4 regions of the Enterobacter bugandensis genome follow, and region 4 is predicted to be linked to each of the others. Evidence: predicted binding sites of a transcription regulator. Region 4 holds the regulator's gene; each other region holds the start of a gene.
What was found. Region 4 encodes PurR, which represses purine synthesis genes. Its sites were predicted from a motif close to CANGCAAACGTTTGCNTG; they were not measured.
Positions count from the first base shown of each region.

Region 1 (3,084 bases), 1.9 Mb from region 4:
GCCATATTCATGAACGCTACCCCGAACAGGCGGCAGCGTTAATTGAACGCTGGATGCCGGAAACCGAACGGTATTCCAACGCCTGATCTCAGGCAAATATCGGCAGCATCAGGTACAGCTTGATCACCAGCGCGTTGACGATATCAATGAAGAATGCGCCGACCATCGGGACCACCAGAAACGCCATATGCGATGGCCCGAACCGTTCAGTGATCGCCTGCATGTTGGCGATAGCCGTAGGGGTAGCCCCCAGACCAAACCCGCAGTGACCGGCCGCCAGCACCGCCGCATCATAGTTTTTCCCCATCATGCGCCAGGTCACGAACATGGCATACAGCGCCATAAACAGCGCCTGCACCGCCAGAATCGCCACCATCGGCAGCGCCAGCGAGGCCAGCTCCCACAGCTTCAGGCTCATCAGCGCCATCGCCAGGAACAGCGACAGGCAGACGTTGCCGAGCACCGATACCGCCCGTTCAAACACGCGGTAGAAGCCCATCAGCGCCAGACCGTTGCTCAGGATCACCCCGATAAACAGCACGCAGACAAACGTCGGCAGTTCAAACGCGGTACCCGCCAGCCATTGCGCAACCACTTTGCCCACGGTCAGGCAGATGGCAATCATCGCGATGGTTTCAATCATCACCAGCGAGGTGATGCTGCGTCCAACGTCCGGTTTTTCAAACGCGGTCGGCACCATTTCATCGTCCGGTCTGCCATTCGGCGTGGTGGAGTGCTTCACCAGATAACGCGCTACCGGGCCGCCAATCAGGCCACCCAGTACCAGGCCAAAGGTCGCGCAGGCCATCGCCACTTCCGTCGCGTTTTCAAAACCGTAGCGTTCGATGAACAGCTTGCTCCACGCCGCGCCGGTGCCGTGACCGCCCGAAAGGGTAATCGACCCCGCCAGCAGCCCCATCAGCGGATCCAGCCCCAGCAGCGTTGCCATACCGATGCCAATCGCATTTTGCATCAGCAGCAGCCCCACCACCACAATCAGAAACACGCCGAGCACCTTACCGCCCGAGCGCAGGCTCGCCAGGTTGGCGTTCAGGCCGATGGTGGCAAAGAAAGCCAGCATCAGCGGGTCTTTCAGGGACATATCAAAATCAATTTCCCAGCCCATGCTTTTTTTCAGTATCAGCAAGGCCAGCGCCACCAGCAGACCGCCGGCGACAGGTTCAGGAATAGTGTATTTTTTCAGAAAGGAAACGCTGTGGACCAGCTTGCGACCAAGCAGAAGAACCAGCGTTGCGGCAACAAGGGTCGACAACGTATCGAGATGAATCATAAAAGGCTCCTGTTATGCGCGTATTCCATACACACGCGGCGTTATCCTGGGCCGGTTTGCGCTCGTCATGAGCCCCCGGCGCAAAAAGTGTAATTTTTTTTTCCGATAGGTTGTAAAAAACCTGCTCACAGCGGCAGATTTTCTTCCTTTTTTTTGCTGGCAATCGTTTGCTTTTACCAGGTGGTCAGATAAAATGCCCGCTTTTCCACCGTGGGATTGCCGCCGATGTCCGTTAACACCATAGAATCGCCAGATGCGCAACCGATTGCGCAGAAGCAAAATAGCGAACTGATTTACCGCCTTGAAGACCGACCGCCGCTGCCGCAGACGCTTTTTGCCGCCTGCCAGCATCTTCTGGCGATGTTTGTTGCGGTGATCACCCCGGCGCTGCTGATTTGCCAGGCGCTCGGTTTACCGGCGCAGGACACGCAGCACATTATCAGTATGTCTCTGTTCGCCTCCGGCGTGGCCTCCATTATTCAAATTAAAGCCTGGGGCCCGGTGGGGTCTGGGCTACTGTCGATTCAGGGCACCAGCTTTAACTTCGTGGCGCCGCTGATCATGGGCGGTACGGCGCTGAAAACCGGCGGTGCGGATGTTCCGACCATGATGGCGGCGCTGTTCGGCACGCTGATGCTGGCAAGCTGCACGGAGATGGTCATCTCCCGCGTTCTGCACCTGGCTCGCCGTGTGATCACCCCGCTGGTTTCCGGCGTGGTGGTGATGATTATCGGCCTGTCGCTGATTCAGGTGGGCCTCACCTCCATCGGCGGCGGCTACGCGGCAATGAGCGACCACACCTTCGGCGCGCCGAAAAACCTGCTGCTGGCGGGTGTGGTGCTGGCGATCATCATTCTGCTTAACCGTCAGCGTAACCCTTACCTGCGCGTGGCCTCGCTGGTGATCGCCATGGCGGCGGGCTATCTGCTGGCGTGGGCGCTGGGGATGCTGCCGGAGAACACCACGCCGACCAACAGCGCGCTGATCACCGTCCCAACGCCGCTTTATTACGGCCTGGGCATAGACTGGGGTCTGCTCCTGCCGCTGATGCTGGTCTTTATGATTACTTCTCTGGAGACCATCGGTGATATCACCGCCACCTCCGATGTCTCCGAGCAGCCGGTGTCCGGCCCGCTGTACATGAAGCGTCTGAAAGGCGGCGTGCTGGCGAACGGCCTGAACTCGTTTGTCTCTGCGGTATTCAACACCTTCCCGAACTCCTGCTTCGGCCAGAACAACGGTGTGATCCAGCTGACCGGCGTGGCCAGCCGCTACGTTGGTTTCGTGGTGGCGCTGATGCTGATCGTCCTCGGCCTGTTCCCGGCGGTGAGCGGCTTTGTGCAGCACATTCCTGAGCCGGTGCTGGGCGGCGCAACGCTGGTGATGTTTGGGACTATCGCGGCCTCCGGCGTGCGTATCGTCTCGCGCGAGCCGCTGAACCGTCGCGCGATCATGATTATCGCGCTGTCGCTGGCCGTTGGTCTGGGTGTTTCCCAGCAGCCGCTGATCCTGCAGTTTGCGCCGGACTGGGTTAAAAACCTGCTCTCTTCCGGCATTGCCGCGGGCGGTATCACCGCTATCGTGCTGAACCTCGTTTTCCCGCCTGAGAAGAACTGATCTCCCTCACGGCAGGCAGTCAATGCCTGCCGTGACATCTAATTACACCATTCCCGCCTTGAGCATTGCGCATAAATCGTGCATAACTCCCTTATGTTCGTTTCGCGGGATGGAAGACCATGAAATTTATTGGAAAGCTACTCGTCTATCTTCTGGTAGCCCTGCTTATTGTGCTG
Region 1 covers NZ_LT992502.1:88,563-91,646, reverse strand. Annotated here, with positions in the region: gene recG (ATP-dependent DNA helicase RecG) at 1-86, shown strand, start outside; gene gltS (sodium/glutamate symporter) at 89-1,291, opposite strand; gene xanP (xanthine/proton symporter XanP) at 1,517-2,908, shown strand; gene DG357_RS00445 (AsmA family protein) at 3,028-3,084, shown strand, end outside.
Region 1: a site for PurR is predicted at 1,448-1,465, ahead of gltS (sodium/glutamate symporter). Genes of this name have one in related genera too.

Region 2 (3,084 bases), 230 kb from region 4:
AGTGCAAACGCAGCATCAGTGCATCGTAGCTATCTACGGTACTGATATCCCAGCCTACAAGCGGATGGGTCTGGATGACTTCGTTATTCTTTTCCATTATAACCCCCTTAATGCGTGTTAGAAGACAACGGCTCTGAGGTTCAATGCATGTTTTTCTGAAAGCTTCTTCAGTATACCAAGTAATAAGGGTTCCAACGGGAAAAATAAACAGGTAGCAACACATTTTTCTGCTTTTTAGGATTGTTCGAACAATAAAACACCATCTCGTTCACGATTTTTTAAGAACACGCTGAATTAATTTGAACTTTCGAAATTACAGGCAAAAAAAAGCCGGGGCGACCCGGCAAAAAACACAATGAGGGAGCAGTGTTAATCGGTTATGAACCAGTCGTCTGCGCTTTCCCACGTTTCCTGCAGGATTTCGCTAATGCGATCTTTATCTTCTTTTGCGGCACCCATGACGGAGAGGTTGTTCGCTGCGGCGTAACGCACCGTTACGGCACCCGAGTTGTCGGGAAAGGTGTTGTTAATACGACGGGATAATTCGCCTGCCAGAGCGTCAAGCGCGCCGGCAGGCAGAACGGTAGTTTTGGCTATGGTGACTTCAATACGCATAAATGCCCCCTGTGTAATATACTGTTTATTTATACAGGCATATTGTCGGTTTGACAACAAGGGGCGTTGATTTTTTAGCGTTTTACCGTCCAGCTTACGGTTTCACCTGCCAGGAAGGGGATCAGCGTGTCATCCGTCAGCGCGATAGACTCCTCAACCTGGCTCGCTTTGCGCTCCAGCTCAATGAAGGTGTCATTGACCGGCAGGCCGTAGAAGCGCGGGCCGTTGAGGGAGCAGAACGCTTCGAAATGTTCCAGCGCGTTCATCTCTTCAAATACGGTTGCGTAGCTGGCAAGCGCCGTTGGGGCGTTGAAACAGCCCGCGCAGCCGCAGCTTGCCTCTTTGCGATGGCGGGCGTGAGGCGCGGAGTCTGTGCCCAGGAACGCACGAGTGAATCCGCTGGCGACCAGCTCGCGCAGCGCCTGCTGGTGAACGTTGCGCTTGAGGATCGGCAGGCAGTACAGGTGAGGGCGCACTCCGCCCACCAGCATATGGTTACGGTTAAACATCAGATGCTGCGGGGTGATAGTCGCAGCGATCAGTTCGTTACCGTCGCGAACATACTCTGCCGCGTCTTTGGTGGTGATATGCTCAAAGACCACCTTAAGCGCCGGCAGGCGCTGGCGCAGGGGCTCCATCACGGTTTCGATAAAACGGGCTTCACGGTCGAAGATGTCAATCTCCGCATGCGTTACTTCACCGTGTACCAGCAGCGGCATGCCCAGTTTCTGCATGCGCTCCAGCACCGGCATGATGGCATCAATACTGGTGACGCCGTGGCTGGAGTTGGTGGTGGCGTTCGCAGGGTAGAGTTTCGCCGCCGTAAATACGCCTTCGTTAAACCCGCGTTCCACTTCGTTCGGATCCAGTGAATCGGTCAGGTAGCAGGTCATCAATGGAGTGAAATCATGTCCCGCCGGAACGGCATCCAGAATGCGCTGACGGTAGGCAATGGCGGCATCGACGGTGGTGACTGGCGGAACCAGGTTTGGCATGACAATCGCGCGGCCATAAATTTCACTGGTATAGGGCACGACGGTTTTCAGCATATCGCCATCGCGCAGATGGATATGCCAGTCGTCTGGGCGGCGGATTTTAAGAACCTGGGGTTGTGCAGTCATGGAAGCTCCGGCTTGTCAGGAATCAGTCATAAGGATGGCTGTTTTTGCCGGACACAAATCATAAGCGGAAACGTTTTCGTTTGCACACTTTTCCGTAAAAAAAAGGGCGCCGCAGCGCCCTTCAGGTTAATCGGTGAAAGGAATAACGATCTCTCCCGGTTTCACCTCTATCCCTTTTGCGTATTTCTTCGCGAGAGCTTCACCCTGGCTGTTGTCTTCGCTTAAGACGTACGCCGGCTGCTGGTTAAAGTAGTTTCGCAGCGACTGGTTCAGATAGGGCATCAGGGTTTGCAGTACCGGCGCCATTTTGTCCGGCGAAACCTGTGCATCGACCACTTCCATCTCCTGCAGGAATATCGCCCCTTTCTCTTTGTTGAAAACGGGGAGCGCCTTCAGCTTGAGCTTGATGTTGGCTTTCTGATTGCCAAAAAGGGACGTCATATCAAGCGCGGCATCGCCTGCGAGAGTGACTTTATTCGGCTCTTCGCGACCAATCTGGCTGGTGAGATTGGTGAGCACGATGTGGGCATCGGCCAGCCCCGGCACGCCAATGTCTTTAGAGAAATTGTTATGTTTTTCCAGCGCCTGATTAATTTCCTGCTCACTGACGGTATATTGCGTAAGCTGGTTACAGCCCACCAGCAGACCGCTGACAACGAATGCCGCGGCTAAGACAATTTTCTTCATAGTGCTCCTCAACGAAAAATCGGCGCTTCTGTCCTGTTACGCCAGTATGTCAGCGTGAATGGGCAGAAACCAGCAGAAAAAACTGAGAAGTGGGGCGGGAGAGGCTCCCGCCCGAGGGAAAGGCTACGCGCCAGGCTCCAGCATGCCGCTCGCGCTGCGCTTCTGGCTGAACTGCCACCACAGGGCGAGAAGCGTCATGACGCCCACCACGCCGAGCATCATCCAGGGGAGTTCCGGCTGGTTCAGCGCTTTGCCGGCATCGAACAGCCAGCCGCCGCCGGCGTAACCCAGCGCACCGCCAAAGGCCAGACCCAGGCGGCTGAAGCCCATATAGCTGCCGCGCGCACGCGCATCCGCAAGCGAGGCGCTCAGCGTTTCGCGGGCGGGCTCGGCGATGATGGAGCCGATATAGAAGGTGCAGATCAGCGTAAAAAGCTGCTGAAGCGTGTTTACCAGACCGATCGGCATCATGCTCAGCGTCATCAGAAATAGCCCGGCCATCAGGCGATGCTCCAGGCGAAAACGCCGTTCACTCCAGCGGGCAATCGGATAAAGCAGCGTTAATGACAGGCAGGCTTCGATGGCGTACATCCATTTTACGGCAGCAGGCGTGCCCGCAATATCGTTCACCATGATTGGCAGCATCAGCATCACCCTGTAC
Region 2 covers NZ_LT992502.1:1,780,068-1,783,151, forward strand. Annotated here, with positions in the region: gene bssS (biofilm formation regulator BssS) at 1-97, opposite strand, end outside; gene dinI (DNA damage-inducible protein I) at 370-615, opposite strand; gene pyrC (dihydroorotase) at 690-1,736, opposite strand; gene DG357_RS08670 (lipoprotein) at 1,863-2,423, opposite strand; partial or broken gene mdtH (multidrug efflux MFS transporter MdtH) at 2,547-3,084, opposite strand, start outside.
Region 2: a site for PurR is predicted at 1,800-1,817, ahead of pyrC (dihydroorotase). Genes of this name have one in related genera too.

Region 3 (3,084 bases), 860 kb from region 4:
CGCGCGGGAATGAGCACCTCCCACTTGCGCTCGTCGCGCACCTTGGTTTTGTACAGACCAAAGTTCTTGCCTTCACGATTCGAACGCAGATAAAAGCTGTGCTGGAAGTGATCCAGGCTGTACTCGTGGTCCTTGCGGCGCGGCAGGAAACAGAGCGGCTGGGCGTCAGGCAGTTCGGCATCCAGGAGCAGCACTTCCGAGGTGGTGGCGCTGGCGAGGAAGATAATCACATAGTGGCGCGAGGAGGTTTTATGCAGGCTGACATAAAACGTTTCGTCTTTCTCTTCATAGACCAGCTCGTCATCGGCTGAGTCCGTGCCTACGGTATGGCGCCACACCTGATAAGGCAGCAGCGTGGAGGCGTGCTTTTTAACGTAGTAGACCGTCTCGGAATCGTTCGCCCAGACAAAATCCGGGGAGACGTTTTCCAGCATTTCCGGATACCAGTTGCCGGTTTCCAGATTGCGAAAACGCAGGCCGTACTGGCGCCGGGAGAGATAATCCTCCGCCAGCGCCATGATGGTGTTGTCCGGGGAGATGGACATACCGCCCAGGGTATAAAACTCGCTGTGGGCGGCACGCTGGTTCGCATCCAGCAAAATGTCCCATTCATCCCACTCGGCGCTTAATACCGACTGTCGTTGATAGATGGGATACTCGTTGCCCGGCTCATAGATATGGCGATAGCGATAGCCGTTTTTGGTCCAGGGCGCGGAGATGTCGCGCTGGGGAATACGCTGCACCATTTCGTTCAGCAGCTGGTCCTGCAGCGCCTGCTGGCTGGCCATGACCCTGCGGCCATAGTCGTTTTCCTCGTGCAGGTAGTCGAGCACCTCTGGCCGGGAACGCGAATCGTCCCGCAGCCAGTAGTAGTTGTCTATGCGCGTATCGCCATGCGTGACGATCGCATAAGGAGTACGTCGGGCTTTCGGTGGCATGTCATCATTCTTTTAAGTTTTACACCCTATAAGGTTGGCAAAACCCGCGCATGATGCAAGCGAAACATGACCCCGGGAGCGCGAGTTAGCCCTGTAGCGCCTGTTTTTGTTCCCCGATATCTTTTTCTATCCCCTCGCGCACGTCCTGAGGGATCTTCAGCGCGTCGCCGAGGGCGTTAAGGTAGCTACGCTCCATAAAGTGATCGATATCTATGGCGGCACAGCTGAGAAAATAGAGTTCCAGCGCTTCTTCCTCATTTTTCACGCTCAGTGCCAGACGCTGCGGATCGAGCGGCTGTTCAATGGCCTGCGCCACCAGCGTTCTGCCCTGTTCTTCAACACCCGCCTCGCGCAGCTGCTGTTCGATAGCCGCTCTTTCATTATCATCAATATGCCCGTCGCTTTTGGCGGCAAACACCAGCGCAAGGATGAGCCGCTCCGTGCGCAGATCCAGCGGAGAAGTATGCTCCCCATAGTGAGGTTCATCGCGGTGCGCCGCTCGCACCCTGTCCTTATATTTGTTCCACAGCACGGTGCCGGCGATAGCGCCGCCCCCGGCCAGCAGCGCGCCGGTACCGTACTTCGCCAGCAGCTTGCGTGAGGATTTATTGGCAACCAGCAGCCCTGCCAGCCCACCGAGCGCCCCCGGTACCAGCAGTTTGCTTAGCCCCTGTTCGCCGGAACCAGACGTTTTCTGCCCTAACATGGATTGCAGTTGATTTAACCAGCCTGACATGGTTTCCCTCGCTTAACGGTTAACATGTTCTCCAGCGTAAGCGAGCAGGCGTCAGGAAATGTCCATCAAGCCTAAAGAAGCGCAAATTTCTGGTCTGCCCTTTTGCCGTGCGCAAGACAGACGCAAACGTTTTCGTTTATACTGCGCGCATCTTTTTCAGGGGGAATGTTATGACTCGTTTAGGAACCGCGCTGCGACCTGCGGCGACGCGCGTAATGCTGTTGGGATCGGGCGAACTGGGTAAAGAAGTCGCCATTGAGTGTCAGCGTTTAGGGGTGGAGGTGATTGCCGTAGACCGCTACGCCGACGCGCCCGCCATGCACGTCGCCCATCGTTCTTATGTGATTAACATGCTGGACGGTGATGCTCTGCATACGCTCATTGCACGGGAGAAACCGGATTTTGTCGTGCCGGAAATTGAAGCTATCGCAACCGATACGCTGATCGCCCTTGAGCAGGAAGGCCAGCGCGTGGTGCCCTGCGCGAAAGCCGCAAAGCTGACCATGAACCGTGAAGGCATTCGCCGCCTGGCGGCGGAGGAGCTGGGGCTGCCTACTTCAAGCTACCGTTTTGCGGGTGACAAAGCCGCATTCCTGCAGGCCGTTGAAGAGATTGGCTACCCGTGCATCATTAAGCCGGTGATGAGTTCTTCCGGGAAAGGTCAGAGCTTTATTCGCGACAGCAGCGCGCTGGACAGCGCGTGGGATTATGCGCAACAGGGTGGCCGTGCCGGTGCCGGTCGCGTGATCGTCGAAGGCGTGGTGAAGTTTGATTCCGAAATCACTCTGCTCACCGTCAGTGCCGTTGACGGCGTCCATTTCTGCGACCCGATTGGCCACCGCCAGGAAGATGGCGATTATCGAGAATCCTGGCAGCCGCAGCAGATGAGCGACCTGGCGCTGGAGCGTGCCCGGGAGATTGCCCGTAAGACCGTTCTGGCCCTGGGCGGTTATGGCCTGTTCGGCGTGGAGCTGTTCGTCTGCGGTGACGAAGTGATCTTCAGCGAAGTCTCCCCTCGCCCGCACGACACCGGTATGGTCACGCTCATTTCGCAGGATCTCTCGGAGTTCGCCCTGCACGTGCGCGCCTTCCTCGGCCTGCCGGTTGGCGGCATCCGCCAGTACGGCCCGGCGGCGTCGGCGGTGATCCTACCGCAGCTTACCAGCCAGAATGTGACGTTTGATAACGTCGAAGGCGCGGTGGGCGCAGGCCTGCAGGTCCGTCTGTTCGGCAAGCCGGAGATCGACGGTACGCGTCGTCTGGGCGTGGCGTTAGCCACCGGGGATAACGTTGACGAGGCCGTAGTAAGAGCAAAAGCAGCGGCTGCGAACGTTCAGGTAACAGGATAAAAAAAACGGGCCGAAAGGCCCGTTTTTCATGCTGCATATGGCTTACTGCTTCGCGCCTTCA
Region 3 covers NZ_LT992502.1:2,873,107-2,876,190, forward strand. Annotated here, with positions in the region: gene ptrB (oligopeptidase B) at 1-938, opposite strand, end outside; gene DG357_RS13985 (tellurite resistance TerB family protein) at 1,024-1,674, opposite strand; gene purT (formate-dependent phosphoribosylglycinamide formyltransferase) at 1,845-3,023, shown strand; gene kdgA (bifunctional 4-hydroxy-2-oxoglutarate aldolase/2-dehydro-3-deoxy-phosphogluconate aldolase) at 3,066-3,084, opposite strand, start outside.
Region 3: a site for PurR is predicted at 1,794-1,811, ahead of purT (formate-dependent phosphoribosylglycinamide formyltransferase). Genes of this name have one in related genera too.

Region 4 (3,084 bases):
GGCCGGGATCGAGACGTCCACGCCCCGGGCGATAACGGGCAGTAACCCCATCGAGGAGAATTCAGTGGTGCCAATCCCAAAAGCGCCAATCGCCAGGGCCAGCAGGGGAAAATTGATTTTCATGCGTCAACTCCGGATGCCGTGTCATGTGGTGACACAGAACAAAGAAGCGGAAAGCATGACATCAATCACAAAAAATGAGAAGTTAACAAAATGGCAAAAGATTTTTGCCAGAGAAGTAACAATCGGAGCGTTCGGGAGGGAGAAGGCTCTCCCCCCGCGTAAATCAATGCAGCGCAGCCGTCAGGCCAGCCGCCACAATCAGCGCCAGCACAATAACGGTGGTGAACAGCGAAAACTTCAGATCGGAACTCATCAATTTTTCTCCTTTTAATCCCCCCACGAAAAGTGAGCTTGCTCATTTTTGCACAGTTTACGTCAAAAATCTTCCTGGATTTAAGCTGATAAACACTTTACCTCTTCCCCTTTTCATCAAGATAGGCCAAAATTCCACGCTAAATTTATTAGCGTACCGGCCATTGACCCCCTCCTGACGTCCCGTGTCGTTTTCCCGGCGTGCCGCAATTCAAAATTGCGTGATAAGGGTGAGAGAAGGCAAACGTTTACCTTCAAGTTTTTCAGGAGTTTAGGATATGGTCTGGAGTGACATTTAATGGCAACAATTAAAGACGTAGCAAAACGCGCAAACGTTTCCACTACAACCGTATCACATGTAATTAACAAAACCCGTTTTGTGGCGGAAGAGACGCGCAACGCCGTCTGGGCAGCGATCAAAGAGCTGCACTACTCGCCAAGCGCGGTTGCGCGCAGCCTCAAGGTTAATCACACCAAGTCTATTGGTCTGCTGGCGACCAGCAGCGAAGCGGCCTATTTTGCCGAGATCATTGAAGCGGTAGAAAAAAACTGCTTCCAGAAAGGCTATACCCTGATTCTCGGCAACGCCTGGAACAGCATTGAAAAACAGCGCGCCTACCTGTCGATGATGGCGCAAAAGCGCGTGGACGGCCTGCTGGTGATGTGTTCAGAGTACCCGGAATCCGTGCTGTCGATGCTGGAAGAGTATCGCCATATCCCTATGGTGGTGATGGACTGGGGCGAAGCGCGCGCCGACTTCACCGACTCCGTTATCGATAACGCCTTCGAAGGCGGTTACATGGCGGGCCGTTATCTGATCGAACGCGGCCACCGCGAGATTGGCGTGATCCCGGGTCCGCTGGAACGCAACACCGGCGCGGGCCGCCTGGCCGGTTTTATGAAAGCGATGGAAGAAGCGCTAATCACCGTGCCGGAAAACTGGATCGTGCAGGGCGACTTTGAGCCGGAATCAGGCTACCGCGCGATGCAGCAGATCGTCTCCCAGCCGCACCGTCCAACCGCCGTTTTCTGCGGGGGCGATATCATGGCGATGGGCGCCCTCTGTGCGGCCGACGAGCTGGGTCTGCGCGTACCGCAGGACATCTCCGTGATCGGGTATGACAACGTGCGCAACGCGCGCTTCTTCACGCCAGCGTTGACCACCATTCACCAGCCGAAAGATTCGCTGGGTGAAACCGCCTTCAATATGCTGCTGGACAGGATCGTCAACAAGCGTGAAGAGTCGCAGTCCATTGAAGTTCATCCTCGCCTCATCGAACGCCGTTCCGTTGCGGATGGCCCGTTCCGCGACTACCGTCGTTAATCTCATTGCGGAGCCAGTCAGTCTGGCTCCCGCAGCCACTCCCGGTTAAGCGTTTCGCTGTCCCCCAGATAGTCCAGCAGCCAGGCCATCGCCGGCGAGACATCATTTTGTTGCCAGGTGAGGCAGCAGGCCGCATCCGGGAACGGATTCTCCAGCGTTAGCTCAACCCACTCACCGGTGTCGATTCGCGGACGTGCAAAATGGGCGGGCACCATGCCTACGCAGAGCCCGGCGCTGAGGCACGTCGCCGACGATCCCCAGTCAGGGGCGACAACCCGCCGCTGGTTGTCCAGCAGCCAGGTAATTCGCTTCGGCAGCGAGCGGGAGGTATCTTCCAGCACCAGCGACGGCCAGCTGCGCAGCGTATCATCGCTCAGCGGCACTTCCGTCGCCGCCAGCGGATGATCGCTTGCCACCACGCATTTCCAGCTCAGCATCCCCATATCGCGAAAGGCGTAACGTCCCCCGACCGGGATCGCCTGGGTCGCGCCAATCGCCATCTCTACCCTGCCGTCCGCCAGCGCATCCCAGACGCCGTTGAACACCTCCTGCGAGACCCGCAGTTCTACGTCAGAGAAATGCCGATAAAAATCGACAATCATCTGCCGGGTGCGCTCGGGCTTAACGATATTATCCACCGCAATGGAAAGGTGCCCCCGCCAGCCGTTCGCGATCTGCTGGCACTGCTCGCGGGTGATCTGCATTTTTTTGATAACAGAACGTCCTTCCTTCAAAAACCACGCCCCTGCGGGCGTTAATTCAACATCACGATGCCGCCGTTCAAACAGCGGTACCGCCAGCCACTCCTCAAGCTGTCGCACCGTATAGCTGATGGCTGAAGGGACGCGGTGCAACTCCTGCGCCGCTCCGCTAAAGCTGCCGTTACGCGCGACAGCATCGACCACTTCAAGAGAATAATCGGACCACATTTTCTGCCTGCAAAAAATTTGAATGCACCCGCCAAATATTAGCGTTTCACAAGCGGCTTTGCACTCCCTACACTCAGCGCCAACATATACCTGCCTCCTCAGGAGAATAAAACAGTGCAACCCAGGAAAGGTTTTTTAGTCTGGCTCGGCGGCTTAAGCGTGCTGGGCTTTTTGGCCACCGATATGTACCTGCCGGCGTTTGCCGCCATGCAGGAAGATTTGCAAACCCCTGCTGCCGCCATCAGCGCCAGCCTGAGCCTGTTCCTGGCCGGTTTTGCCTTCGCGCAGCTGCTCTGGGGACCGCTTTCGGATCGCTTTGGGCGTAAACCGGTGCTGCTGCTGGGGCTGGCCATTTTTGCCGTGGGCTGCCTGGGGATGCTATGGGTGCGCGATGCCACCTGGCTGCTGGTGCTGCGGTTTGTTCAGGCGGTCGGCGTCTGTGCCGCGGCCGTGACC
Region 4 covers NZ_LT992502.1:2,008,537-2,011,620, reverse strand. Annotated here, with positions in the region: gene DG357_RS09870 (MFS transporter) at 1-123, opposite strand, end outside; gene cydH (cytochrome bd-I oxidase subunit CydH) at 287-376, opposite strand; gene purR (HTH-type transcriptional repressor PurR) at 674-1,699, shown strand; gene punR (DNA-binding transcriptional activator PunR) at 1,717-2,628, opposite strand; gene punC (purine nucleoside transporter PunC) at 2,743-3,084, shown strand, end outside.